Regions from separate parts of the Streptomyces sp. NPDC007971 genome, predicted to be linked through region 2. Evidence: riboswitches for the same ligand, from Rfam matches in the RefSeq annotation. Region 2 holds a riboswitch; each other region holds the start of a gene.
What was found. Region 2 has a riboswitch for cyclic di-AMP ahead of ACFZCP_RS06375 (transglycosylase family protein). Riboswitches for the same ligand answer to the same signal wherever they lie in the genome.
Positions count from the first base shown of each region.

Region 1: it holds a riboswitch for cyclic di-AMP, as region 2 does, so the genes downstream of both, ACFZCP_RS24870 (peptidoglycan DD-metalloendopeptidase family protein) here and ACFZCP_RS06375 (transglycosylase family protein) in region 2, are expected to answer to the same signal.
Region 3: it holds a riboswitch for cyclic di-AMP, as region 2 does, so the genes downstream of both, ACFZCP_RS27285 (transglycosylase SLT domain-containing protein) here and ACFZCP_RS06375 (transglycosylase family protein) in region 2, are expected to answer to the same signal.
Region 4: it holds a riboswitch for cyclic di-AMP, as region 2 does, so the genes downstream of both, ACFZCP_RS35375 (NlpC/P60 family protein) here and ACFZCP_RS06375 (transglycosylase family protein) in region 2, are expected to answer to the same signal.

Region 1 is NZ_JBIBJK010000011.1:307,785-314,726, forward strand. It holds gene ACFZCP_RS24855 (dihydrofolate reductase family protein) at 1-661, shown strand, start outside; tRNA gene ACFZCP_RS24860 (tRNA-Met) at 727-800, shown strand; gene ACFZCP_RS24865 (SpoIIE family protein phosphatase) at 1,058-2,254, shown strand; cyclic di-AMP (ydaO/yuaA leader) riboswitch at 2,503-2,670, shown strand; gene ACFZCP_RS24870 (peptidoglycan DD-metalloendopeptidase family protein) at 2,678-3,712, shown strand; gene ACFZCP_RS24875 (aldo/keto reductase) at 3,887-4,843, shown strand; gene ACFZCP_RS24880 (PrsW family glutamic-type intramembrane protease) at 5,019-6,320, opposite strand; gene trmB (tRNA (guanosine(46)-N7)-methyltransferase TrmB) at 6,339-6,942, opposite strand, start outside.
Region 2 is NZ_JBIBJK010000002.1:564,868-571,809, reverse strand. It holds partial or broken gene ACFZCP_RS06390 (DUF501 domain-containing protein) at 117-518, opposite strand; gene ACFZCP_RS06385 (septum formation initiator family protein) at 549-1,019, opposite strand; gene eno (phosphopyruvate hydratase) at 1,255-2,541, opposite strand; gene ACFZCP_RS06375 (transglycosylase family protein) at 2,883-3,596, opposite strand; cyclic di-AMP (ydaO/yuaA leader) riboswitch at 3,601-3,773, opposite strand; gene ACFZCP_RS06370 (transglycosylase family protein) at 3,956-5,053, opposite strand; gene ACFZCP_RS06365 (cytochrome P450) at 5,220-6,488, opposite strand; gene ACFZCP_RS06360 (nucleoside triphosphate pyrophosphohydrolase) at 6,485-6,942, opposite strand, start outside.
Region 3 is NZ_JBIBJK010000013.1:187,943-194,884, forward strand. It holds gene ACFZCP_RS27260 (ATP-grasp domain-containing protein) at 1-693, shown strand, start outside; gene ACFZCP_RS27265 (FAD-dependent oxidoreductase) at 741-1,943, shown strand; gene ACFZCP_RS27270 (hypothetical protein) at 2,095-2,682, opposite strand; gene ACFZCP_RS27275 (carboxymuconolactone decarboxylase family protein) at 2,756-3,217, shown strand; gene ACFZCP_RS27280 (HAD family hydrolase) at 3,282-4,094, shown strand; gene ACFZCP_RS27285 (transglycosylase SLT domain-containing protein) at 4,127-4,615, opposite strand; cyclic di-AMP (ydaO/yuaA leader) riboswitch at 4,619-4,818, opposite strand; gene ACFZCP_RS27290 (polyprenyl synthetase family protein) at 5,349-6,359, shown strand; gene ACFZCP_RS27295 (outer membrane lipoprotein carrier protein LolA) at 6,642-6,942, shown strand, end outside.
Region 4 is NZ_JBIBJK010000021.1:125,473-132,414, forward strand. It holds gene ACFZCP_RS35345 (aminotransferase class I/II-fold pyridoxal phosphate-dependent enzyme) at 31-1,158, shown strand; gene ACFZCP_RS35350 (DUF397 domain-containing protein) at 1,364-1,588, opposite strand; gene ACFZCP_RS35355 (helix-turn-helix transcriptional regulator) at 1,598-2,458, opposite strand; gene ACFZCP_RS35360 (ATP-binding protein) at 2,671-3,126, shown strand; gene ACFZCP_RS35365 (LysR substrate-binding domain-containing protein) at 3,222-4,160, opposite strand; gene ACFZCP_RS35370 (LysE family transporter) at 4,245-4,880, shown strand; gene ACFZCP_RS35375 (NlpC/P60 family protein) at 4,888-5,361, opposite strand; cyclic di-AMP (ydaO/yuaA leader) riboswitch at 5,364-5,494, opposite strand; gene ACFZCP_RS35380 (hypothetical protein) at 5,928-6,236, opposite strand; gene ACFZCP_RS35385 (ATP-dependent Clp protease proteolytic subunit) at 6,244-6,879, opposite strand.

The DNA of each region.
Region 1 (6,942 bases), on a different contig from region 2:
CACCGTCCACACCCAGCTGCTCCAGCAGGGCCTCGCCGACGAGCTGCAGCTGGTCCTCGCCCCGCTGTTCGTCGGCGACCCGGCGGCTCCGCGCCTGTTCGGACCCGGGGACTACCAGGGCGGCCGGCTCCGGCTCACCGAGACCCGCCGGATCGAGGACGTCGTCCTCATGCGCTACGAGCCCACGGCGCCCGGCACCGGCCCCGTGGCCACCGCCGCCGACCACCACTGGCTGCGCACCGCCTGCGACCTGGCCGCCCTGTGCCCGCCCTCCGGGACGGCCTTCAGCGTCGGCGCCGTCGTGGTCGCCGCCGACGGCACCGAGCTGGCGCGCGGCCACTCGCGCGAGGCGGGCGACCCCGTGGCGCACGCCGAGGAGGCGGCCCTCGCCAAGCTCGGCCCGGCCGACCCGCGCCTGGCGGGCGCCACGGTCTACAGCAGCCTCGAACCCTGCTCCCGCCGCGCCTCCCGCCCCGCACCCTGCGCGGAGCTGATCCTGCGGGCCGGGGTGCGCCGGGTGGTCACGGCCTGGCGGGAGCCGGACACGTTCGTGACGGCGGCCGACGGCAGCGGGGTCCTGCGGGGCGCGGGCGTGGACGTCGTCCTGCTGCCGGAACACGAGGCGCGCGCGAAGGCGCCGAACGCCCACCTGCTGTCCTGAACGGGGGCTCACGCCCACCTGTGTCCTCGGTGTCCTGCGGATGGAGTACAGTAGAGACACAACGACGCGGGGTGGAGCAGCTCGGTAGCTCGCTGGGCTCATAACCCAGAGGTCGCAGGTTCAAATCCTGTCCCCGCTACTGAAGACTCAGGGCCGGGATCCAGCAATGGATCCCGGCCCTGAGTGTTTTCTGCGGCAGTGCCACGCCCCCTCGGGCCTCGTCGCCTCGTCCCCGCGTCCCCCGGGCCCCGTAGCCGTGCCCCGGACCTGCGCTCACCCCCTCCGGCGCGCCGAGTGTCGTACATCACAGTCGGTCATCCGCTCGGTCCACAGCAGTCGCCCGCCGTTGTGGCCCCCGCCACGCTGGACGTACGTCAAGAACACGGGAGACGAGCAGTGCGTCCTGGTGAGGTGGAGGAGGAGAGCCCGCGCGCCAGGGCCGGCGGCCGGCTCCCCGGCGATCCCGTCCCGGACCCCGGTCTGGGCGACGGTCCCGCACCCCGCCCGCCGGACGGGCGCCGCGGCCCCCGGCCGACCCCCCGCGCCCTGGTCGGCGCCCTGCCCGCGCTGCTGATCGGCGGCGGGATCGTCTACGACCTGCTCACCCCGCGCGCCTTCACCGCCGTGCCCTTCTTCACCGCCGCCCCGCTGATCGCCGCGCCCCTGTCCTCGCTGCGCACCACGGTGCTCACCGGCCTCGCCTCCCTGGCCGCCACCGTCGCGGTGCACGCCGGCTACGGCCTGCGCCCGGACGCCGGCACGTTCACCGAGGTGTTCACGGTGGCCACGGTCGCCGTGCTGGCCGCCGTCATCAACCAGGTCGTACGCCTCGGCGACCAGCGGCTGGCCTCCGCCCGGGAGATCGCCGTGGCCGCCCAGCGGGCCGTCCTGCCCGAACCCGCCGCCCGTATCGCCGGTTTCGACATCGCGGCCCGCTACGAGGCGGCCCAGCGGGACGCGTTCATCGGCGGCGACCTGTACGCGGTGCAGGACAGCCCGCACGGCGTCCGGCTGATCGTCGGGGACGTGCGCGGCAAGGGCATCGGTGCCGTCGCCGCCGTCGCCGTGGTGATCGGGGCGTTCCGGGAGGCCGCCGAGCAGGAGGCCACGCTGGAGGCGGTGGCCGAGCGGCTGGAGCGCGCCCTGGCCCGCGAGGGCACGCGACGGGAGGGGCTCGACGCCTTCGAGGGCTTCACGACCGCCGTCCTCGCCGAACTCCCGCACGGCGAAAGGGCCGTACGGATCGTCAACCGCGGCCACCCGCCGCCGCTGCTGCTGCACGACGACGGCACCGTGCGCACCCTGGTCCCGTGCGAGCCCGCACTGCCGCTCGGCATGGGCGACCTGGGCCTGTGGCCCGACCGGGCGACGGAGTACGGCTTCCCGGGCGGCGCCACCCTGCTGCTCCACACCGACGGCCTGTCCGAGGCCCGCGACGGCCACGGCCGTTTCTACGATCCCGCCCGGCGGCTCACCGGGCGCAGCTTCCCCGACCCGGGCGCCCTGCTCGGCCGCCTGGCCACGGAGGTGCGCCGGCACTCCGGGGGAGGGACGACGGACGACATGGCGCTGCTGGCCGTACGGCGGCCCTGACCGGCCGGCTCCGGCTCCCATGACCCACAGTGACCGGACGACAGCCCTCCGCATAACATCTGAGTCACCATCAAAGCCTCTGTGACTGCTGAACGTCGGTCAACTCGCCCGTTTTCCCCCGGTCATACCCCGTACGTCCGCGTCGAAGAACGTTAATGATCAAGCCGAACGGCTTGGAATCTCACAGGTGGGTCTATTAACGTTCGATAACGCAGCGCGGTCGTCCCAGCCGTCACCCGAGGCGGCTCCGTGCGCACGTGCCGAATCCCGCAAGGGAACCGGGGAACCACCACCTTGGGGTGAATCGCGCAGACACCGTCGTGAACTTTGCGAGTCCACGGCCGGTTTACGCGCGTAGGAGACCTTCCGCTCCGAACCCGTCAGCTAACCCGGTAGGCGGAGGAAGGAAAGGAGCACGCCTTCGTGGCGTCCAACCGGCCTGCCCCAGAAGCCCCGTTCATCCCGGCTCAGCGCGAGACCGAGACCTTCGGCTACGGCGACCACCGCACTGACGAGGGCCCCTGGGAGGAATGGAACCCCACCGAGGACTCCGTCCGCCCGGTGCGGGGCCGGCACCGCGTCGCCAAGCAGCGCGGCGGACTCGCCCGCAGCTCCACCGTCCTCGGCGTCGGCGTGATAGCCGCCGTCGGCGCGGGCGGGATGGCCAGCGCCCACACCGGCAAGCCGCCGGTGTCCCTCTCGATGCCCGACCTGCCCTCCGTCGGCTCCCTGTTCGACGACTCCTCCGCCTCCGACGCGGCCAAGGCCACGACGCCCACGCTGAGCAAGGTCGGGGTGACCTCCGCCGACAGCGACCGGAGCGGCAACGCAGGCGAGGCCCTGCGCAACCGGATCATGGCGCAGGCCGAGCAGCAGCAGAGCAAGGCCGACAGCAAGGCCACCGCCGCCGCCCTCGCCGACGCCGAGAAGCAGAGCGCCGCCGCGGCCGCCAAGGCGCAGAAGGAAGCCGCCGACAAGGCCGCGGCCGCCAAGGAGAAGGCCGAGGCCGCCGCGAAGAAGAAGGCCGAGGAGGAGCGCCTGGCCGCCCTGGCCAAGGAGTACAAGCTGCCGGTCGTCTCGTACACGATCACCGGCACCTTCGGCCAGCCCGGCTCGATGTGGTCCTCCGGCTACCACACCGGCCTCGACTTCGCCGCTCCCACCGGCACCCTCATCAAGGCCATCCACAGCGGCACCATCACCCAGGCGGGCTGGGCCGGCGCCTACGGCTACCGCACCGTCCTCACCCTGGACGACGGCACCGAGCTGTGGTTCTGCCACCAGTCCTCGATCGGCGTCTCCGTCGGCCAGAAGGTCAGCACCGGAGACGTCATCGGACGCATCGGCGCCACCGGCAACGTCACCGGGCCTCACCTCCACCTGGAGGTCCACCCGAACGGCCAGGCCACCGGCATCGACCCGGCGCCGTGGCTGCGCGACAAGGGCCTCAACCCCTGACCGGCCGGGACGCCTGAGCCTCGGCACCCTCTCATCCGGTCCCCGGTACCCCCTCATCCGGTCCCCGGCAGCCCTGACGACAACCCCCCGACGTCAGGGCTGCCGGTCGTCCGGCCCCCACCATTCGCAGCAATCGCGGAATGGACGGGACGGATGTGATCGTTGAACCGGGACATGACCGACTCCCATGCCTCACGCCGCACCCTCGGCTCCTCCGACCTCCGCGTCTTCCCGCTCGCCCTCGGCGGCAACGTCTTCGGCTGGACCGCCGACGAGGACACCTCCTTCGCCGTCCTGGACGCCTACACGGCCGCCGGCGGCAACTTCGTCGACACCGCCGACGCCTACTCGGCGTGGGCCGAGGGCAACAGGGGCGGCGAGTCCGAGACGATCATCGGCAAGTGGGTCAGGGCCCGCGGCAACCGCTCCGACGTCGTCATCGCGACCAAGGTCAGCCAGCACCCGGAGTACCAGGGCCTGTCCGCGGCCAACATCAAGGCCGCTGCCGACGCCTCCCTGCGCCGCCTGGACACCGAGTACATCGACCTCTACTACACCCACTACGACAAGCCCGAGGTCCCCGTCGAGGAGATCATCGGCGCCCTTGACGACCTGGTGAAGGCGGGCAAGGTCCGTCAGATCGCCGCCTCCAACATCACCCCCGAGCGGCTCCGGGCCTCTCTGGACTTCTCCGAGCGCGAGGGCCTGGCCCGCTACGTCGCCCTCCAGCCCCACTACAACCTGGTCTCCCGCGACACCTACGAGGGCCCGCTGCAGGACGTCGCCGCCCGCGCGGGCCTCGCGGCGGTCCCCTACTACGCGCTCGCCTCCGGCTTCCTCACCGGCAAGTACCGCCCCGGTACGACGGTCGACAGCGCCCGCGCCGGTGCGGCCGCGAGGCACCTCCAGTCCGAGCGCGGCCGGCGGGTCCTCACGGCCCTGGACGAGATCGCCACCGCCCACGAGGCCCCCGTGGCCACGGTCGCCCTCGCCTGGCTGGCCGCCCAGCCCACGGTGACGGCCCCCATCGCCTCGGCACGCACCCCGGAACAGCTTCCGGCACTGCTGAAGGTCGCGGAGCTGCGACTGACCGACGAGGAGCTGAAGCAGCTCACGGAGGCATCGGCCTGAGCCCAGCCGACCGGGCGCCGACTTCGGGTCGGGCTTGGCTGGTGGGACGCCGACTTCGGCCTGAGCCCACCCGATCGGACGCCGACTTCGGGTGGGCTTGGCTGGTCGGGCGCCGGATGCCCTCCGCAACCCTTGCCCGGGCTGCCCCTGCACACCCTGTCCAGGTGCGATCTGCCTAGGTGCGATAGGGGTTGTACGCGGGATGGGGCGCTGCCGGATGGCCGTACCAGTAGGCCACCGGCGCCCCGTACAGCGGCTGGGCCGGGGCGGCCGACAGCGCCGCGTGCTCCAGCGCCGGCCGGGCCACTTCCCGGCGCTTCCACAGCTCGGCCAGCAGTTCCTGCTCCCGCGCGACGAAGTCGGCCCCGGCCCGCCCGCGCCGCCCCCGCTGCCGCAGGAACGCCAGCGAGGTGGCGTACGCCTCGTACTGTGCCACCGCCCGCGCGGCCGGCCGCCCCCCGAAGTGCCTGCGGGCATGGTCCCGCGCCGTTCGCCGCGCCCGCATCGACCCGAGCACGAACGGCTCGGCCGGCCCCAGCCATCCGGCGTGGACGTACGCCGGCAGTTCCTCCCGCACGGTCCGCAGCTCCCGTTGCCGCGTCCAGACCGCCAGCCAGGTCAGCAGCCCGAACGTGGGCACCATGAAGCCGCCGTAGACGGCGAAGAAGCCGTACTCGCCGAAGGTCGAGGAGCCGTTCCAGAAGGCGTGCATGCTCATCGCGAGCAGCAGCCCGCCGAGCGGGACCAGGACGCGCCGGACGTGCTGCCTCTCGGCCGAGAGCGCCGCGATGCCGAAACCGATGCCGGTGAGGACGGTGAACAGGGGGTGCGCGAACGGCGACATCACGATGCGCACGAAGAAGGTGGCGGCGGTGACGGAGGCGATGCCGCGGTCGCCGGTGATCTGGTCGGTCCCGAAGGCCGTGCCCAGGTAGAGGATGTTCTCGGTGAAGGCGAACCCGGTGGCGGTGAGCCCGGCTATGACGACGCCGTCGACGATCCCGGTGAAGTCACGGCGGCGGAAGAGGAAGACCAGCAGCACGGCCGCGGCCTTGGCGGACTCCTCCACGACCGGCGCTATCACGGTCGCGCCGAGGGTGTCGGCACTGGCCGGGTCGGCCGTCGCCGTGGCGATCCATTTCGTCGCGAAACTGTTGGCGACGATGGCTATCAGCGCCGCCGCGCAGGCGCCCCAGGCGAAGGCGAAGAGCAGATTGCGCCAGGGCCCCGGCTCGACCCGGTCCAGCCACCGGAACGCGGCTATGAGCCACGGCACGGGCAGGACGGCGAGCCCCAGCCCGACCAGGAGGCCCTCCGTGCCGGTCTGCCGGCGCACCAGGGCGAGGATGACCAGACCGGACATCGCCAGCAGCGTGATCAGCGCTCCGTAGCGCACCCACCGACGCTGCCACCAGTGCGGATGCGCTCCGCTTCGGGGGCCGGGGGAGTAGGTCGGGTACGGAGGGCTGGTGGCCAAGGCATCGACCTCTGCTCGCTACTGGTCCTGATGCGGTACGCGGCGAAAGAGCAGATCGTTCACCACATGTCCCTTGTCCAGTCCCTGCCCCTCGAAACGGGTCAGCGGCCGGAACCCGGGGCGCGGCGCAAAACCGCCGTCTGCCTGGGTGTTCTCGAAGTCCGGATGCGCGGTGAGCACCTCAAGCATCTGCTCGGCATACGGCTCCCAGTCGGTCGCGCAGTGCACGATCGCCCCGGGCTTGAGCCGGGTCGCGGCCAGTGACAGGAACTCGGGCTGGATCAGGCGCCGTTTGTGGTGCCGCTTCTTGGGCCAGGGGTCCGGGAAGTAGACGCGCAGACCGTCGAGCGAGTCGGGCCGGAGCATCTCCCTGAGCAGGATGATGGCGTCCCCGTTGCCCACCCGGATGTTGGACAGGCTGTTCCGGTCGGCGAGGTTGAGCAGGTTCCCCTGCCCCGGCGTGTGCACGTCGACGGCGATGATGTTGGTGTCCGGGTCTCCGGCGGCCATCTGCGCGGTGGCCTCGCCCATCCCGAATCCGATTTCGAGGACGACGGGACGGGCGTTCCCGAACATCTCGTCGAGGTCGAGGACGCACTGTCCGTCGATGTCCAGCCCCCAG
Region 2 (6,942 bases):
GCCTGGAGCGGCTGGACGCACGGACCCTTGCGCCACCACTCGGGCAGCATGGCGATCGCCTCGTCACCGAGGGGGTTCACGCCCGGTCCCGCGGCCAGCGAGTGGCCCACCAGGACGTGCAGGCACTTCACGCGGTCCGGCATGCCGCCCGCGCTCGGGAAGCCCTCCAGGACCTCGATCTCGTCCCGGCGCCGGATGTAGTCCTCGTGCGCGGCCCGGTAGGCGGCGGCCAGCTCGGGGTCGCTCTGCAGCCGCTCGGTCATCTCCTTCATGACGCCGTTCGCCTCCAGCGTGCCGATCGCGGAGGCCGCGCGCGGGCACGTCAGGTAGTACGTCGTCGGGAAGGGCGTGCCGTCCGGCAGCCGCGGGGCCGTCTCCACGACGTCCGGCTGCCCGCACGGGCACCGGTGCGCGATCGCCCTGAGCCCGCGCGGCGGACGCCCGAGCTGCTGCTTGAAGGCCTCGACGTCCGCGTCGGTCGGCTCGGTGTGCGGAGTGGGCGGCGGAGGCGTTTCCATGACTGTTTCTTCAGCTGTCTTTCTGTCGGTTCACTGGTCGGAGGCGTCGGACTTGTCGACGCCGTCCCAGACGTTCGCGTACCAGGGCCGTTGGGCGGCCCCGAGGCCGGCGCGCGACTGCTTGGCCGCACCCGGGTCGATCACGGTGTACCCGGTCTCGCCGGGCTTCACATAGTGCAGCCGGCGACGGATCTGCTGCTCCGCATAGGCGTCGTCCTGCCAGCGCGCCTTGAGGTCGCGCAGCTGCTCGACACGCTCGCGGGCCTGCCGCTGCTGCCGCTGGACGTCGGCGATCTCGGCGCGCTGGGAGACGTACTGCCGCATGGGATAGGCGAGGGCGACGATCAGCGTGCACAGCACCAGCGCGAGCAGCGCGGCCCGGCCGGTGAGACGGGAGCGGCGGGCCTGCCGCTTGGTCTGGGAGCGGTAGACCCGGGCCGCGGTCTGCTCGCCGAGCAGCCTGAGCCTGGTCGCGGTGGAGAACCGGTCCCGGCCCGTCATGACAGCTCACCTCGCCTCGTCGCTCCGGCCGCCCGCTCACCGGCCGGGGGTCCGGGGGGTGCCCAGGGGCAGCTCAGCACGGCCATCTTCCCCGCCTCCCGTCAACACGCGCGTACGTCCCCGGACACGGTACGGGACCGGGTACGGGGACGTACGTAGGACTGGCTGGGACGTGGCCCGGGAAGGGTCGGCCCCTGCCGTGTCGATGGTCCGCGGAGCGGACCTGCGGGAACGCTCAGCCCTTGAAGCGGGGGAAGGCGGAGCGGCCCGCGTAGACCGCGGCGTCGTCGAGGATCTCCTCGATGCGCAGCAGCTGGTTGTACTTGGCGACGCGCTCCGAGCGGGCCGGGGCACCGGTCTTGATCTGGCCGCAGTTGGTGGCGACGGCCAGGTCGGCGATGGTGACGTCCTCGGTCTCGCCGGAGCGGTGGGACATCATGCACTTGAAGCCGTTGCGCTGGGCCAGCTCCACGGCGTCCAGGGTCTCGGTCAGCGAGCCGATCTGGTTGACCTTGACCAGCAGGGCGTTGGCGGTGCCCTCCTCGATGCCGCGGGCCAGACGCTCCGGGTTGGTGACGAACAGGTCGTCGCCGACCAGCTGGACCTTGTCGCCGAGCTTGTCGGTGATGACCTTCCAGCCGGCCCAGTCGTCCTCGAACAGCGGGTCCTCGATGGAGACGAGCGGGTAGGCCGCCACCAGTTCCTCGTAGTACTCGGTCATCTCGGCGGCCGAGCGGGACTTGCCCTCGAACTCGTACTTGCCGTCCTTGTAGAACTCGGACGCGGCGACGTCGAGCGCGAGCGCGATCTGCTCGCCGGGGACGTAGCCGGCCTGCTTGACGGCCTCGAGGATGAGGTCGAGGGCCTCGCGGTTGGAGCCGAGGTTCGGGGCGAAGCCGCCCTCGTCGCCGAGACCGGTGGACAGGCCCTTGCTCTTCAGGACCTTCTTGAGGGTGTGGTAGACCTCGGTGCCCCAGCGCAGGGCCTCGGAGAAGGACTCCGCGCCGATCGGGGCGATCATGAACTCCTGGATGTCCACGTTGGAGTCGGCGTGCGAGCCGCCGTTCAGGATGTTCATCATCGGCACCGGCAGCAGGTGCGCGTTCGGGCCGCCCAGGTAGCGGAAGAGCGGCAGGTCGCTGGCCTCGGAGGCGGCGTGGGCGACGGCGAGGGAGACACCCAGGATGGCGTTGGCGCCGAGGGAGCCCTTGTTGTCGGTGGCGTCCAGGTCGAACATGGCCTGGTCGATCAGGCGCTGCTCGGTGGCGTCGTAGCCGACCAGCTCCGGGCCGATCTGCTCGATGACGGCGAGGACGGCCTTCTCCACGCCCTTGCCCTGGTAGCGGTTCGGGTCACCGTCGCGCAGCTCGATGGCCTCGAAGGCACCGGTGGAGGCGCCGGACGGGACGGCGGCACGACCCGTGCTGCCGTCGTCGAGGCCGACCTCGACCTCGACCGTGGGGTTGCCTCGGGAGTCCAGGATTTCCCGGGCTACGACGACGTCGATGGACGGCACGAGCATCTCCTTCATGGATGTGACGCTGGTTGTGCGGGGCGGGTGCGCCTTGCGACTAGAGCCTAACCGTCCCGGGGGCGTCGGCCATCGACCGACCGCCCCGTGGACAGGGAGACGGTACCTATTGTTCACCCTCGGAACAAAGAGGCTTCCGGATGAGGTCCGGCTGAAGAGTGGGGAAACGGAGCGGCGAGCCGGGCCGGGAGAACAAACAACCCCGCCCCGGCGCGTACGGGGGAACACGCGCCGGGGCGGGGAGCCCGTGGGGACGGGGGGTGACCCTCACGAGGCCTTCGGAATGGGGGCCGGCCTTGTGAGAGCGCTGTGGTTCCGGTGGGAACCCGGTGTCACTTCAGGTGCAGCTGCTGACCCGGGTAGATGAGGTTGGCGTCCTCGACGATGTCCTTGTTCAGCTCGAACAGCTTCTGCCAGCCGCCCTTGACGCCGTGCTTCTCGGCGATGGTGCTGAGGGTGTCGCCCTTGACGACCTTGTACTCGCCGTCGCCCTTCTTGACCTTCTTGCCGGTCGGGGTGGTGACGGTCTTGCTCGGGGCCGGGCGCTCGGCCGAGCGGGAGGCGGCCTGCGTGTCGGTGGAGCGCGAGGTCGTGCTCGGCGCGGCGGGCTTCGCCGGGGCGGGCTTCGCCGGGGCGCTCTTCGACTCGGTGGTGGGGGCGGAGCCGCCGTAGGGGGTGCTGGACAGCCCCGTGCCGCACACCGGCCAGGCGCCCTTGCCCTGGGCGGCGAGGACCTTCTCGGCGACGGCTATCTGCTGCGCCTTGGTGGCCTGGTTGGCCTGCGCGGCGTAGGCGGTGCCGCCGTACGCGGCCCAGGTGGAGGCGGAGAACTGCAGGCCGCCGTAGTAGCCGTTGCCGGTGTTGATGGACCAGTTGCCGCCGGCCTCGCACTGGGCGACCGCGTCCCACTCGGAGGCGGTGGCGGCGGAGGCGTTGCCGGCCGCCATCAGCGGGGCGGCGACGACGGCGCCGGTGACACCGGCGAGCGCGATGACCCGGGTGGCCTTGGACGGACGACGGTGCTTGCCCTTGCCGGAAAACAGCATGGATCGATCCCCTCACCGACGCCTGCGAGGTGAGCTGTCGGGTTCGGGCCGGTTGAGTTGCCCGGCCGCACCTCCTGGAGAGGCACGGCTTCACCCCCAGCCGGTTCCAGCAGTCTCAACTGCCGGGCCCGGCACTTACCTTGGGTCCCCCGCTCCTGCCTACGGCGCATGACGCGACGACTGTTCCCGGGCAACCGCTGGCAGGACTCGGCGTTGCGACTGCCGGGGCTCGTGGTGACGAGCGGCCTCGACCGTAGCCATGCGCTCGGCGGAATTTCAAAGACGATCAGGGCTTCTGAGACTCATCCCACACTTTCGCCAAACCGGACATTAGGCATGAAGCGGGGCGCCAACTCCCGCTACTTTCCGCCCTTTTCCGCACCGATATTCAGGGTCTGACCGGGAGTGATGTCGTTCGGGTCGGCGCCGATGGCCTTCTTGTTCTCGGCATACAGGCCGCACCATCCGCCGTCGACGTCAAGGGAGTCGGCGATGGAGACGAGGGTGTCGCCCTCACGAACGGTGTAGGTGCTCGCGTCACGGGAGGCGTGACGGCCCAAGGAGGCATCGCTCCGACCGTCTGTGGTCGCGCTTTCGTCCGCGCTCCCGCCGCGGTGACGTCCGCCGCTGCTGAGCGCGCCGGTGTCGACCAGGCTCCAAGAGCCATCGATCTGCCCGGAATTGTCCGGGTCTTCTCCGGCGGGGTCCGCGGTGGGCGAGTCGCCCCCCTGCTCGCCCTGAGAGCCGGGCGAGGAGGATTTGTCGGACTTGGGGGTTTCATCGGTCTTGTCGGAGCCATCGGAACCGGCTTGCTTACCGGTGCTCGGGGACGGCTTGGCGTGCGCACCCGAGGAGGAATCGGACGAGGGCGACGAAGACGATGAATCCGGCAGACCGGAAGAGTCGGAAGAATCGCCGGAGTCGGACGAGTGCTTGGACTGGGAGGAGTGGTCGGAGCCCTGGGCGTCCGAGCCCTGCGCGTCGGAGCCCTGCGCGTCCGAACCCTGCGCGTCGGAGCCCTGCGCGTCGGAGCCCTGCGCGTCGGAGTCGCCGAGGCCCGTGTCGACGTTCACGGAGCCGGAGTTGGAGGTCAGGCCGGAGAGCAGGGCGCAGGTGGCCCACGGGGTGGTGCCCCGGTCGGCAAGGATCTTCTCGGCGACGGCTATCTGCTGCGAACGGCTGGCCTGGTCGGCGCTGTAGGCGTACTCCGAGCCGCCGTACGCGTTCCAGTCGTCCTGGGATATCTGCAGGCCGCCGTAGTACCCGTTGCCGTTGTCCGCGCTCCACGAACCCCCGCTCTCGCACTGGGCCACCTTGTCCCATGTGGTGCCGTCGGCCGCGTTGGCGCTCGCGGCGCCGAGGAGCGGGATGGCGATGGCGGAGCCGGTCACTCCGGCCGCGACGAGGAGAGCCGGAGCCTGGCGGGGGCGACGGTGACGACCGTTCCCGGTGAGCATGCGGAAGCCTTTCGTGCGACAACGGGACCGGCGTGGCAGGTGAAGCTGGGCGCCACGCTGATGGGTGAACGTATAGGCAGACGATCACTTGTCACAAGTTAATGCCGCGTAGATCACGTGAAGATCACAAAATTGATGTCTGCCGGACGTGCCCGGGCGGGCGTGATCACGGGACGGGCGTGAACTCCACGGGCAGCGTGCGCAGACCGCGCATGATGAGCCCGCCGCGCCAGCGCAGGTCGGCCGGGTCGGCCGCGAGCCGCAGGTCGGGGAGGCGGGTGAGAAGGGTGGCGAGGGCGGTCTGGCCTTCCAGCCGGGCGAGGGGGGCACCGAGGCAGTAGTGGATGCCGTGGCCGTAGCCGAGATGCTGGTTGTCCTTGCGGGACAGGTCCAGCACCTCCGGGTCGGCGAACCGCTCGGGATCGCGGTCGGCGGCGGCGAGGACGACGAGCACGGGGTCCCCGGCGGCGATGTCCTGGCCGCCGATGGTCAGCGGCCGGGTGGCGAACCGCCAGGTGGCCAGCTCCACGGGGCCGTCGTAGCGCAGGAGTTCCTCGACACCGGTCTCCAGGAGGTCCCGCTCCCCGCAGGCCAGCGACGACTGCAGCCGGCGCCGCTGCCCGGGGTGGGTGAGCAGGGCGTAGGTGCCGTTGCCGATGAGGTTGACGGTCGTCTCGAAGCCGGCGAAGAGAAGGATGAAGGCCATGGCGGCGGCCTCGTTCTCGGTGAGGTGCTCGCCGTGGTCGGAGGCGCGGATGAGGCCCGAGATCAGGTCCTCGCCGGGCGCGGGCTCGGCGGGCAGTGCCTCGCGCTTGCGGTGGATCAGGTCGGCGAGATAGCCGCGCATCTTCTTGACGGACCGCGCGACCCCGCCCCTGGGTCCTCCCCCGTGCCGGATCATCATGCCCGCCCAGTCCCGGAAGTCGTCCTGGTCCTCGCGCGGGACGCCGAGCAGGTCGCAGATGGCGTAGATGGGCAGCGGGAAGGCGAACTCGTGGATGAGGTCGGCGGAGCCCGTCCCGGCGAACCCGTCGATGAGGCGGTCGGTCAGCTCCTGCACCCGGGGCGCGAACTCGGCGACACGACGGGGCGTGAACGCCTTGCTGACCAGGCGGCGCAGGCGCGTGTGGTCCGGCGGGTCGATGTTGAGCAGGTGCGTCATCAGCTCGGCCTTGCGCTCACCGGGGATGCCGGTCTTCCCCTTGGCGTGCTCGGGCTCGGCATGGTGCGCGGGATTCTTGCTCAGCCGCTGGTCGGCGAGGGCCTGCTTGGCGTCGGCGTACCGCGTGACCAGCCAGGCCTCCACCCCGCTGGGCAGCCGGGTCCGGTGCACGGGTGCGTGCTCGCGCAGCCAGGCGTAGGCGGGGTAGGGGTCGGTGGCGAACTCCCAGGTGAAGAGGTCGGGGGCCGTCGGGGGGTGGGGCTGGTCCATCACTCCTCGACCGTATCCGGCTTTTCACCGAAGGCCGCTTCGCTCCTGCCGCCCGCTGCGGGCACGCCTTCCGTCGCCCGGATGGCGTCCCGGTACGCCCGCGCCGCCGCCCTCAGGGCCGCCTCCGGGTCCACCCCGTCCGCCTCGGCCCGCACCGCGAGCGCCAGCAGTTCGTAGCCGATGCCCTCGCCCCGGGGCAGGGGGACGTCCAGCTCCGCCGTACGGGCGCGGGAGGCGAGCTTGGCGGCGAGGGCGAGGCCGGGCTGGCCGAGGGGAACGCCCTCGGTGACCGAAGTGCGGCGCTTCTCCTCGGCCTTGGTGCGCAGCCAGTGCTCCTTGACGTCCTCCGGTGTCTCGGCCCTCTCGTCGCCGAAGACGTGCGGATGGCGGTGGATGAGCTTGGTGACGATGCCGCCGGCCACGTCGTCGACGGAGAACGGCGCGTCCGGGTGCTCCT
Region 3 (6,942 bases), on a different contig from region 2:
CGGATCGCCACCCGCGAGGGCCTGCTCACCCTCGCCCGCGACTGGGGCGAGCAGCCGGGGGTGATCCTCCAGGAGTACCTGCCCAGGGAGGAGGCCGAGGACTGGATCGTGCACGCCTGCTTCGACGCGGACTCGGCCCCGCTCGCCCTGTTCACCGGCGTCAAGGTCCGCTCCTGGCCGCCGCACGCGGGCATGACGGCCAACGCGTACGTCGTCGACAATCCGGAACTCGCCGACCTCGCCGCGCGTTTCATCAAGCAGATCGGCTTCAGCGGCATCATCGACCTCGACCTGCGCTTCGACCGGCGCGACGGACAGTACAAACTCCTCGACTTCAACCCGCGCATGGGCGCCCAGTTCCGGCTCTTCGAGAACGAGGCGGGAGTGGACGTCGTCCGCGCCATGCACCTGAACCTGACCGGCCGGCCCGTTCCGGAGGGGGAACAGCGGGCAGGCCACCGCTACATCGTGGAGAACATCGACCTGCCCGCCCTCCTCGCCTACCGCCGCAGCGGCTACACGACGCCGCACGCACCGGCGAGGGCGAGCGGGACGGAGCTGGCCTGGCTCGCGGGTGACGACCCGATGCCGTTCCTCACGATGCTCGCCCGCTTCGTGCGCCCGGGCGCGAAGCACCTCTATCAGCTGTGGCGGACCCATCGCCGCGGCAGCAGCACCACCGCCACGAAGTAGGCAAAGGCCACCCAAGGTGGCGCACCGTGTCTCTGGGGAGGGACTTCGTGATTCGACCGGTTGCAGTCATCGGGGCCGGGCCGTTCGGCCTGTCCACCGCCGCCCATCTGCGGGCGCGCGGCATCCCCGTCCGTGTCTTCGGCGACACCATGGTCAGCTGGCGCGCCCACATGCCCGAGGGCATGCTGCTCAAGTCGACCCCCGCCGCCTCCAGTCTGGACTGCCCGCAGCCCGGACACACCCTCGCCGACTACTGCGACGCGGCCGGCATCCGCCGACTGGTCACCGACGAGGACATCATCCCGGTGGAGACCTTCGTCGCCTACGGCGACTGGTTCCAGCAGAAGCTGCTGCCCGACCTGGAGCGGGTCCGGGTCGTCTCCGTCGACCGCGACAAGAACAGCGGGTTCGAACTCAAGCTGGACTCGGGCGAGTTGTTCACCGCCCGCGCGGTCGTGGTCGCCACCGGCCTGTCCGGGATCGCCCACCTCCCCGCGGAGCTGGCCGGAGCGGCGGCCGATGGACCGGCACCCACCGGCCCTGTCTCCCACAGCTCCCAGCACCACGACCTCACCCGCTTCGCGGGCAAGGAGCTGATCGTCGTCGGCGCCGGTCAGTCCGCACTGGAGACGGCGGCCCTGGCCGCCGAGGCGGGAGCCCGGGTGCAGGTCGTCTCGCGCGGCCGTGGCCGGGTCGCCTTCGGCGCCCCGCCCTGGGACCAGCCCAAACTCCGGCCCGAGTCCCCCTTCGGCCGTGCCTGGTCCCTGTGGGCGCTCAGCTACTACCCCCACCCGTACCGCTTCCTGCCCGCCCGGACCCGCCACTACCTGGTCCGCCGGGTCCTCGGCCCGCTCGGCGCCTGGTGGCTGCGCGACCGCTTCGAGGACAAGGTCCAGGTCCAGGAGGTCGAGCGGGTGCTGGGCGCCGAGGCCCCGGACGGCACCCCGGTCCTCACCGTCCGTACGCACGGCGGACACACCGAGCAGCTGGCCGCCGACCACGTCATCGCGGCCACCGGCTACCGGGTGGACATCGCCGCGATGGACTTCCTCGGCCACGAACTGCGTACCCGTCTCGCGGTGAGCCGGGGCGCCCCCAGGCTCGGCGCCGGCTATGTCTCCTCGGTCCCCGGTCTGTACTTCACCGGACTTCCGGCGGCGTCCTCCTACGGCCCGGTGATGCGCTTCGTCTGCGGCACGGAGTTCGCCTCGCCGCGCCTGGCCGGACACCTGGCGGCGGCCCACCCCTGAGGCCCGCACGAAAGCCCGCTGAGCTTCGCATCCCCGAGGCTCGGACGAAGCGCCTGGGCCTCGCAATCCCGAGGCCCGGACGAACCCTGAGCCGGCCTTCACCGAGGTACGAATCCCCTGGGCCGGCCGCCCCGAGGCCCGTGCGAAGCCTCTACGCCTCCCAGCCCGCCCGCTGCCACCGGACGAAGTCCTCGATCAGCGCGGGCGGGTTGGCGGCCTCGGTGGCCTCCAGCTCCCAGCCCGGGCAGTACATGTCGAAGATCACGACGGGCAGCGGACGGCCGAGGACCTTCTCGATCCGGCCGTCCGCGTGCAGCCGGCGGGCCAGCTCGATGCAGGCGCCCGCGAAGTGCTCCTGGAGCAGTTCGCGCCGGATGTCCTGATCCTCCTCGCTGTCGTCGTCCTCGAACCACAGCCCGAGATCCTCGACCTCCGCGGCGTACAGCCGGGCGCCGGCCGGGTCCTCGGGGACGTTCCCGAGCATCTCGAAGCCGTCCAGGAGCCAGCACGCGTAGTTCCAGCGGGCCTCGCCGGGATCCTCGGGGCGCTTCTCCCGCTCGTACTGGGTCTCGGTGTTGTAGCCGATGGCCACATAGGGGCGGCGGTCGTCGTCGTCCACCCGCCAGATGCGGAAGGAGAGGGCGTAGATCTCCGGTTTCAGCTCCTCGGGGAAGCGCTCCAGGACACCCGTCGCCGCCTCGAGCAGATGCGCCGGAAAATCCTCGTGCCGATCGGTCACAACGTCCGCCCCCGTTCCGTCAGTGCAGTGCGAGCAACTTAGCGGGCACCACTGACACGCAGGAGGCAGCACCATGCAGGCACGGATGACGAACCCGGCGCACGTTCTTCCGGGTGCCCTGAAGGGCATCGGCACGATCTTCCAGGCGATCGGCGAGGGCGGGCTGCCCGAGGAACTGGCGGAGATCGTCGGGCTGCGGGCCAGCCAGATCAACGGCTGCAGCGCCTGTGTGCACGGTCACACGGTCAACCTGCGCAAGGCCGGCGCGAGCGAGGAGCGGATCGCCGCCGTCGGCGCCTGGCGCGAGGCGCCCTTCTTCACCGAGGCCGAGCGCGCGGCGCTGCAGCTGGCCGAGCGGGTCACGCGGCTCGCCGACCGCTGCGAGGAGCCGGTGCCGGACGCGCTGTGGGACGAAGTGGCCGACCACTTCGACGAGAAGCAGCTCTCCGCGCTGATCCTCACCGTCTCGCTCACCAACATGTTCAACCGGATCAACACCACCATCAAGGAGCCCGCGGGCACCACTTGGGGGTGAGAAGCAGACAAGTACGGGAACAGCAGGGTGAGTCGGTGGGCCGCACTGTCCGTATTCTCTGATCATGGCCGCACCCCCCGCTTACGCACTGATCGCCACGGACCTGGACGGGACACTGCTGCGCGGTGACGACACCGTCTCCGACCGGTCGCTGGCCGCGCTCGCGAGGGCGGTGCGATCCGGGGCCCGGCATCTGGTGGTGACGGGCCGCCCGGCCCCCCGGGTGCGGCCCCTGCTGGAGGACCTCGGGTGCACGGGGCTCGCGGTGTGCGGGCAGGGCGCGCAGGTCTACGACGCCGGAGCCGACCGTCTGCTGTGGTCGGTGCGCCTGGACCGGGAACTCGCCGAGACCGCGCTCGGCAAGATCGAGGCCGAGGTGGGGCAGGTCTGTGCCGCCGTCGACCAGGACGGCGTGGACGGGCTGACGCTGATCGAGCCGGGGTATCTGATGCCGCACCCGACCCTGCCCGCCGTGCGGGTCGGCCGCCGCGACGACCTGTGGTGCGAGCCCATCAGTAAGGTGCTGTTGCGCCATCACGCGCTGTCCGACGACGAGTTGGCGGCGGTCGCGCGTTCGGCGGTGGGCTCGCTGGCGACGGTCACGATGTCGGGGCCCGGGACCGTGGAACTCCAGCCCTGCGGTGTCACCAAGGCGACGGGGCTGGCGCTGGCCGCCGACCACCTGGGGATCCCCGCCGGCCGGGCCCTCGCCTTCGGAGACATGCCCAACGACATCCCGATGTTCGACTGGGCCGCGCACGGCGTCGCCATGGCCAACGCCCACCCCGAGCTCAAGGCCGTCGCCGACGAGGTCACCCTGACGAACGAGGACGACGGCATCGCCGTCGTCCTCGAAAGGCTGTTCCCGGCCGGCTGACCGGGACCAGCGGGGCCCGCCGCGGGCGCTCGTCAGTAGGCGCCGTTGACGTTGTCCATCGACCCGTAGCGGGCGGCCGCGTAGTTGCAGGCGGCGGTGATGTTCGCGACCGGGTCGTAGATGTCGAAGGACGTTCCGGCCACGTGGTACGCGTTGAACGTCGGGTCGATCACCTGGAGCAGGCCCTTGGACGGTATGCCCTTGGCGGCGTTGGAGTCCCACAGGTTGATGGCGTTCGGGTTGCCCGAGGACTCGCGGATGATGTTGCGGTGGATGCCGTTGTAGGTGCCCGGGATGTGCTTCTCGGCCATGATCGCGAGCGATTCGCGGATCCAGCCGTCGAGGTTGTTCGGGTACCCGGCGAGCGTGGTGGACGGCGTGGTGGCCGTGGGGGTGGCGGCGGAGGCGGTGGTCGCGCCGAAGAGAGGAAGGGCGAGTACGACAGCACCCGTGCCCGCGACGGCGAGCGTGCGCACGAGGCGGTCGGTGCGGGTGCGGAGGTGCTGAGCGGCAGCAGGCATGGCGTGGTCCCTCTCCGTCGCCTGCGAGGTGAGCTGTCGGGTTCGGGCTCGGGGAGCTGCCCGGCCGCGCCTCCTGGGAGGCACGACTACACCCCTAGCCGTTCCGGTGACGACATGTGCAGTTGCGCATGTGCCGGCCGGTCCGGCGGCTTACCTGGGTTCCCCCGCTCCTGCCGTACGAATGAGTTCGTCGATGGGTGATGTCAGACGCGGCAGGATTCGGCGTCCGCCTGACGTGCCGGAAGCTATGCGAGAGCAGATGTCCGGAACAAGTACCTGATTCACCCAACGCGCCAGTTGACCTTGGTCTGTCCCGTATGGGGTACTTGATCCTTTGCTGTTGCCAATCCTCAACTGGCCGGTACGGCAAGGGGAAACGCCGTTTGTTCCCGCTGGCTGGATATGGAGGCCCACGTGACCCAACTCACGAAATGGCAAACTGTATCAAATCAGACATGAGGGATTAGAGGGATTCGCTGGGCGTGCTGCAAAAGGAGTAATTCGCTCACGGCACGGTTCGCGACAAAACGGACGGGATCCTGTTAAGTCAATGGATATCTGTCCTTATCAGATGATCAGGAACATACCGGTCGTGATCCGATAGGGCCCGGGCTGGACCGGTGGGCGCTATCGGTGATCGAAACAGGACCGGATACGCTGACTTGAGTGATGGCAACGACCTATCGACAAACCGTGTAACCGCCAGCAGACACCAGCAGACAGGAGACCCCTCGTGACCGTCGTCGGGCCGTTCGGGCTGAGCGTGCGGGACCAGGCTCTGGAAGCCGATGTCCAGGCCGGATTGGCGGCTGTCGAGGAAGGCTTGCTCGAAGCCACCAAGAGCGAGGTCCCGTTCATCACGGAGGCCGCGCAGCACCTCGTACGGGCCGGTGGGAAGCGGTTCCGGCCGCTGCTCGTGATGCTCGCGGCGCAGTTCGGCGACCCGTACGCGCCCGGCGTCGTACCGTCGGCCGTCGTCGTGGAGCTGACCCATCTGGCCACGCTGTACCACGACGACGTCATGGACGAGGCGGCCGTGCGGCGCGGTGTGGACAGTGCCAACACGCGCTGGGGCAATTCGGTCGCGGTCCTCACCGGCGACTTCCTCTTCGCGCGCGCCTCCCAGATCCTCGCCGACCTCGGCCCCGAGGCGGTGCGGGTGCAGGCCCTCGCGTTCGAGAGGCTGGTCACCGGGCAGATCCTGGAGACCGCGGGTCCCTCGGACGGCCGCGATCCGGTCGAGCACTACCTGGACGTGCTCGGTGGCAAGACGGGATCGCTGGTGGCGGTCTCGTGCCGGTTCGGCGCGATGATGTCCGGCGCCGACGAGACGGTCGTCGACGTGCTCACCCAGTACGGCGAGCGGCTCGGGGTCGCCTTCCAGCTCGCGGACGACGTCCTGGACATCGCCTCCGACTCGCGCGAGTCCGGCAAGACCCCGGGAACCGACCTGCGCGAGGGCATCCCGACGCTGCCCGTGCTCCGGCTGCGCGAGCGGGCCGCCCGCCTCGGCCTGCCCGAGGACCTCGCGCTGTGCGAGCTGCTGGACTCCGACCTCAGCGACGACGCCCGGCACGCCGAGGCGCTCACCGCCCTGCGCGCGCACCCCGCCCTGGAGCAGGCCCGCCGGGACACCGTCCGGTACGCGGAGGAGGCGCGGGCCGCGCTGGCCCCGCTGCCGGAGTGCGACGCCAAGGCGTCGCTGACCGAGCTGTGCGACGCGGTGGTGCACCGGGCCGGCTGACCCCGGTGGTGCACCGGGCCGGCCGGCCCGGTGCGGCCTGTCCCCAACGAGTGTGAGGGCGGCGTCTTGCGCACGACCCCTACGGGTCGGGGGAGACGCCGCCCTGATGTGTCATACCGCAGGCGTACACGGAGTTGGCTCCGAGGTCTGACGCTTCCGCGCGGCCGATTTGGTCAGATGGAGACCACGGAAATCACCACTCCTCACCGATTCGGGTGAGAATGGCGGCTCAGGTGGACCAGCGTGGGGACAGCCGCCGCCGACGACGGAGGTAAGGCACAGATGGCACCGTACGAATCCGACGACGCAGCGGGCGCCGTACAGGACGAGGACCTGCGCTCCGGACGCCGCAAGGCCGCCCGGTACGTGGTCCCGGTCGCGGTGGTGGGGGTGGCTGCGGCCACGATCGGGCTGGTCCCGGCGCTCGCCGCCTCCGGTGACCCCGACCTGCCGAAGATCACCGCACAGCAGCTCATCGAGAAGATCGCCAAGTCCGACGTGCAGCAGATGTCCGGCACGGTGAAGATCAGCACCGACCTCGGCCTGCCGAACCTCGGCGGCCTGGAGAGCAGCCTGGCCTCGG
Region 4 (6,942 bases), on a different contig from region 2:
TGCGCTACCTACAAAAGCCCCGGAGGACCCATGGCGTTCGGCTGGATCGACGAGCAGGCCGAGGCGCGCCGCCGCGCCGGACTCGTGCGGACCCTGCGCCCGCGCCCCGCCGACTCGCCGCTGCTGGACCTGGCGGGCAACGACTACCTGGGCCTGGCCCACCACCCCGAGATCGTCGAGGGGGCCGCCGCTGCCGCCCGCCGGTGGGGCGGCGGTTCCACCGGCTCCCGGCTGGTCACCGGAACCACCGAGCTGCACGCCGAGCTGGAGCGGGAACTGGCGGACTTCTGCGGCTTCGAGGCCGCGCTGGTCTTCGCGTCCGGCTACGCGGCGAACCTGGCCGCCGTCACCGCGCTCGGCCCGCACGGCTCCCTCATCGTCTCCGACGCGGGCAACCACGCCTCGCTCATCGACGGCTGCCGGCTGGCCCGGGCGGCCAAACAGGTGGTCGGGCACGCCGATCCGGAGGCGGTGGGCAAGGCGCTCGCCGGGCACCGGGGTGCGGCGATCGTCGTCTCCGACTCGGTCTTCTCCGTCGACGGCGACGCGGCACCGCTGGCCGCGCTGGCCGGGGCCTGCCGGGAACACGGGGCGGGTCTGGTCGTGGACGACGCCCATGGGCTCGGCGTGCTGGGCGACGGCGGCCGGGGCGCCGTCGAGGCGGCCGGTCTCGCCGGGGCCGACGACGTGGTCGTCACGGCCACGCTCTCCAAGTCGCTGGGCAGCCAGGGCGGCGTGGTGCTCGGCCCGGCGCGGGTGATCGACCATCTGGTCAATGCGGCCCGCACGTTCATCTTCGACACGGGCCTCGCGCCCGCCGCCGTGGGCGCGGCGCTGGCGGCGCTGCGGCTGCTGCGACGCGAGCCGGCGCGGGCGGCGCGGGCCCGCGGGGTCGCCGTCGAGCTGCACACGCGCCTGACCGCCGCGGGTCTGGAGGCGGTGCGTCCGGACGCCGCGGTGGTCTCCGTGCGGGCTCCGTCCCCGGAGCAGGCCGTGCAATGGGCGGCGGACTGCCGTACGGCAGGCCTGGCCGTGGGCTGCTTCCGTCCTCCTTCCGTGCCCGACGGCATCTCTCGGCTGAGGCTCACCGCCCGCGCGGACCTGTCCGGGGCCGAGATCGAACGCGCTGTACGAGTGATCGACGAAACGCGACCATGAGTCGGCGTGACACGGCCGTGCATCGCACGAGAGTGATCGAATCTGATCAGTAGGGATGGGTCGGTCCGACCGGGTTGATCGAGTCGATCATGCAGGTCGAGTCGGTCGAGTCAGTCGAGTCGGTCTGTTCGGTCCGGTCGGTCATGTCGGTCGGGTCGGGTCGGTCCGACCGGTGTCGGATCTCTCCGATCGGTGGGGACTGGGATCACCGGAGCGCGGTCACGAACCCCGCCCAGCTCCCGGGGGAGAAGAGCAGCGCGGGTCCGGCCGGGTCCTTGGAGTCGCGCACGGCGAGCAGTCCGGCCCACGGGCCGGAGTGCGGCCGAGCCGTCTCCACGCAGTTGTTCGCTCCGGTGCTGTAGCTGCTGCGCAGCCATCGCGCCTCGTGCAGATCGGTACTTGCAGGGACGTTCCGAGGCAGTGCTGGCATGGTGCCTCCTTACGCGCCGTCACCTATCCCGGCGATGTAATCCAACGAGTCCTCGGGGGAAAGGGCGTGGATCTGAAGGGTGTTGAAGGCCTCGGAGTAGGCCATGAGGTCTTCTTTCCGTTCCAGATAGAGGCTACTCGTCAGCTGGTCGAGAACAACCACATCCAGATCAGAAGTGCTCGGAAATGAGAAGATAACGAAAGGGCCGGTGAGGCCGACATGCGCCCCCGCGGCGAACGGCAGCACCTGGAGCCGCACCTGCGGCAGCCGTGCGGCCTCGACCAGCCGGGCCAGCTGCCGCGCCATCACCTCCGGTCCGCCGACGTCGCGTTTGAGGACCGCCTCGTCCAGCACCGCGCTCAGCGTCAGTGGGGGATCCCGGCGCAGCACGTCCTGCCGGGCCAGCCGCACCTCCACCAGCGCGTCCAGCCGCTCCTCGTCGACCCCCTCCACGGCCGCCCGGGTCACCGCGCGGGCGTACTCGGGCGTCTGCAGCAGCCCCGGGACCACCGTGGTCTCCAGCGTGCGCATCTCGCTCGCCTGCGACTCCAGGCTGATGAAATCGCGGTAGGTGGGCGGCAGGATCCCCCGGTAGGCGTGCCACCACCGGCTGCGCCCGCCCGCCTCCTCGGACCCCGCCAACATCAGCAGCAACTCGCGCAGTTGCCCGTCCCGCACCCCGTAGGCATCCAGGAGTAACCGCACATCGGCCGGTTTCACACCGCTCGCGCCGGTCTCGATGCGGCTCACCTTCGACTGGTGCCAGCCCACCAGACGGGCCGCCTCGCCACTGGTGAGCCCCGTCCCCGTGCGCAGCGTGCGCAGCTCGGCGCCGAGTTTGCGGCGCCGTACCGCGGGACCGTTCTGCATGGGGTACTCCTTACTCCTTACGGGCCGCCCAAATACGGTCTCCCGTCGCAGAGTTCACCGCTTTGAGCGACAGATATATGCATATCCCGGTGGATCGCTCCCCAGACCGGCCCGGTAATGGCAGTCTGGCGACGAAGCACCAGTGCGGGACCGTACTCGAACCATCCGCTCCTCGCCGGACTGCGGGCCCGTGGGAAAGGGACGACGTCGCCATGGCAGACCATCTGGAAGCATCCGTCACTCTGCCGAGCGATCCCGCCTCGGTCTCCGCGGCCCGCTCCTACGTGGTGGGGACCCTCGCGGAGTGGGGTCTGCCACCGGACACCGACGCGGCCGACACCGTGCGGCTGATCGTCTCCGAACTCGCCACCAACGCCGTACAGCACACCTTCGGACAGTCACCCACCTTCACCGTCGACATCGCCCTGCACCACGACGAACAACTCCGCATCGGTGTGACGGACAGTCATCCGCGCTTTCCGAAGAGACTGCCCGCAGCCGTCCAGCAGGACAACGGGCGCGGCATGGTCATCATCCGCTGGCTCACCGCCGAGTGCGGCGGCAAGCTCCGCGTCCGCCCCACCCGCGAGGGCGGCAAGACGGTCTCCATCGAGCTGCCGTGGGCCCTCCCGGCCGAGCCGGTCGCGGCGGGCCAGCCGGACCCCTAGAGCGCGCCCGGGCGTCCACGGGGGCCCCAGGACGGCGTCCCGCCACCCCCACCGTCGCAGTCCGCAGGGCCAAGCCCACCCGGCCGGGGGACGGTTCACCGGGACGGGCGCTGACGCTCCGGGGCGTGCTGCGCCCGGCCGAAGGCCCCGTGCAGCAGAGCGCGGAACGCCTCCACCGCCGGAGCGACCTCGTCGGCCCGGAAGGCGACCGAGATCGTGCGCCGTAGCCGTCCCCCCTCCAACGGACGTACCCCGACCGGAGTGACGGCGGTCCGCGCCACCATCTCCGGTACGAGGGCCACCCCGAGCCCGGCGCTGACCAGTGCGCACACAACGGCGTACCCGGGGGTCGGCACCAGCAGCGCCGCGGTGGCGCCCGCCTCGGCCAGCAGCGCCTCCACCCCTCGCCGGGCGGGATGGTGCGGCGCCATGCTGATCAGCGGCTGCCCCGCCAGCTCCGCCAGGGGCAGCCGGGACGAGGCGCTGCTCAGGACGTGGCCCGGAGCCGTCACCAGCACCAGCTCCTCCTCCAGGACCGGCTCCAGAGCGACCGAGGAGGGCACGGGGACGGGTTCGGCGGGGTGGTAGGTGTGGGTCAGCGCCAGGTCCACCTCACCGGCCGCCACCGCCGTGACCCCCGACGGCGGGTCGTAGTCGGCGACCGACAGCCGGACGTCCGGATGCGCCCGGCGGAACGCGCTCAGCGCCGGCGGCAGCAGATGGACGCCCGCGGTCGGGAACGTCCCCAGCCGCAGCACCCCGCCCGTGAGCCCGGTCAGCCGGGCCAGCTCGTGCCGGGCCTGCTCCATCTCGTCCAGCACCCGACGGGCCCGCGCCACCAGCACTTCGCCCGCCTCGGTCAGCCGCGCCCCGCGGTGGTGACGCACCAGCAGCGCCGTGCCGGCCTCCCGCTCCAGCTTGGCCAGCTGCTGGGACAGTGCAGGCGGCGTGTAGCCGAGCCGGTCGGCGGCCCGGGTGATGGAGCCCGCCTCCGCGACGGCGACGAGCGCGGCGAGCCGGGTCGGGTCGTACATGGCGCCAGCCTAAAGCATTGCTTCAGGCAGACCTCCATGATTCTAAATACCTGATGAAGGCTACGGCCGGGCAGTCTGGGGCCCATGGACGGACAGCTCATCGCCTTCACCGGGATCGCCGCCGGTCTGGTCGCCATGCCCGGCGCCGACTTCACGGTGGTGGTCCGCAACGCCCTGGTCTCCCGCCGGGCCGGCGCGGTCTGCGGGCTCGGGATCGCCGCGGGCCTCCTCGTGCACACCACACTCGCGGTGGCCGGGGTCGCGGCGGTGCTGGTCGCCGTACCCGCGCTCTTTCGCGCGCTGCAACTGCTGGGCGGTGCCTATGTGCTGCAGCTCGGGCTGCGGACCCTGTGGCCGCTACGGCGGTCCGCCGCCGAGGACGCGGCCTCGGCCGGGCACCCGTCGGCCGCGCACTCGGCCGGGCACCCGCTCCGGCAGGGCTTCGTCACCAACGTCCTCAACCCGAAGGCCTCACTGACCTTCCTCAGCCTGCTGCCCCAGTTCGTGCCGTCCGGCGGCTCCGCCCTGCCCAGGACACTGCTGCTCGCGCTGATCGTCTGCGTGATCGCGCTGGCCTGGTTCCAGGTGGTGGCCCTGCTGGTGGACCGGCTCGGCAGGTGGCTGCGCCGACCCCGGGCCGCCCGCATGCTGCAGGCGGGCACCGGGGTGGCGCTGACGGCGCTGGGAGCGGCTCTTCTGCTGGAGCCGCTCCTGCGCTGAGCCCGGGTCAGCTGACCCGGCCGTACCAGACGCTCCTGGTCCAGATCCTCTCCAGCCGCACCACGGCCCCGGTCCTCGGTGCGTGCCAGATCTTGTTCTTCCCCGCGTAGATACCGACGTGGTAGACGCTGGAACCCGAGTGGAAGAACACCAGATCGCCGGCCTTGCGGCTCCCGGCCGAGATGTGATGCGTCCTGTTGTACTGCTGGGCGGCCGTACGCGGCAGCTTCTTGCCCACCTTCTTGAACGAGTAGAGCGTCAGCCCCGAGCAGTCGAACCGGCGCGGCCCGGTGGCCCCGTACTGGTAGGGGGAACCCTTCTTGGACGCCGCGATCTGGAGGGCTTTCGTCGCTATGGTGGCGGCCGAGGCGTCGGTGGCAAGCCCCGGGACCATGATCGAGCCGCCCACGGCGGCGAGGGTGAGGGCCGAGGCCGTGCCGGCCCGGGCCATCAGCGACGGGACACGATTGAGCGCAGTCATGCGCAACCCTTCGTCAGCCGCCTGTGAAGGATGACCTGTCGGATTCGGGCTGGCGAAGTTGCCCGGCCGCGTTGCCACGGCTTCACCCCAAGGGCTGCTCGGCACGACCGTCCGTCTGCGACGAACGTCCGTCCCGGCGACCCGTCTTGCTCGGGTCCTCCACTCCTGCCGATCCACTTCTGTCGACCGGTCATCCGGGCGGCGGCAGGACTCGGCGTCCGCCCGGACCGCCCCGCCGCGGTGGCGGGGGCTTGTCGTCAGACAGGGATCTTGACTCACAGCTGTCCGAAAATCCCAACGGAATCGGGGATTTGTGGCGTTACTCACCACTCACCCGTTCGGGTGGACACCACCATGTTCGAGTCATCGTCAGGTCCCGCACGTAGCCCCCGACCTGGGGCGGAGCATGCATGCACGAGCCTCAAACGCGTGGTGCGTGCAAGTCCGAACGCCCGGAAAACGATCGCGAGATACCCCGGTCGGCGGTAGACCGTTCGGGCCGTTTGAAGTCCTGCCCCGGCGACGGGTCGACGCGGGCGGCCCGACGGGCCACCCGCGCGTCCGGATCAGCCGACGCAGTCGGGCGGGAGCGTGACGCGCGCAGTACGGCGCTCGCCGTCCAGCACCCGCAAGGCCCGTGCCAGCGTGTCCCCATGCAGCTCCGTCTCGCCCCGCTGGTGCATCAGGGTCAGGGCGTCGCGCAGCTCGGACGCCTTGCGCACCAGGGCCTGCGCCGCGCGCAGTCCGCGGTAGGTGTCCCCGGACTGCGCCGGGTTGATCCGGCCCAGCAGGTCGACCGCCTCCAGGTAACGGTCGATCAGTTCGCCCTCGGCGCGGGTCAGTGCGGGCAGCGGCGGAAGTTCGGGTGGAAGCATCGGGGGCTCACCCCGCGTGCCCGGCGCCGGGGGTCTCCCTGCGGCCCGGGACGATGCCGTCCACGAGCCCGTACGCGAGCGCGCCCGGCGCATCCAGCATCAGGTCCCGCTCCAGGTCCTGGCGGACCTGCTCGGCGGTGCGCCCGGTGTGCCGCACCAGCATCGTCTCCATCAGGGAGCGCATCCGCGTCAACTCCTCGGCCTGGATGACGAGGTCGCTCGGCTGCCCCTGGGCCGGTTCGTGCAGTGCGGGCTGTTCGAGCACCACACGGGCGTTAGGCAGGATGAACCGCTTGCCCGGTGTGCCGGCCGCGAGCAGCACCGCGGCGGCCGAGGCGGCCTGGCCCAGACAGTAGGTCTCCACGTCGCACGTGACGTACTGGATCGTGTCGTAGACCGCGGTCATGGCGGTGAACGAGCCGCCCGGGCAGTTGAGGTACAGGGTGATGTCCCGGTCCGGTGCCGCGTGTTCGAGCTGCATGAACTGTGTGACCACATCGGTCGCGGCGGTGTCGTCGAGGGGCGTCCCGAGAAAGACGACCCGGCTCTCGAACAGCTTCGAGTACGGATCGAGCGTGCGGTGGCCCGTGCTCGTGCGCTCGCTGAACTCGGGCAGGACATGACGGGCGGACGGTCGGGTCATGGGTGTACCCCTCCTCCGGGCGGGGCACCGGCGGCCCCACTTCTGTAAAAAATGTACAGGACG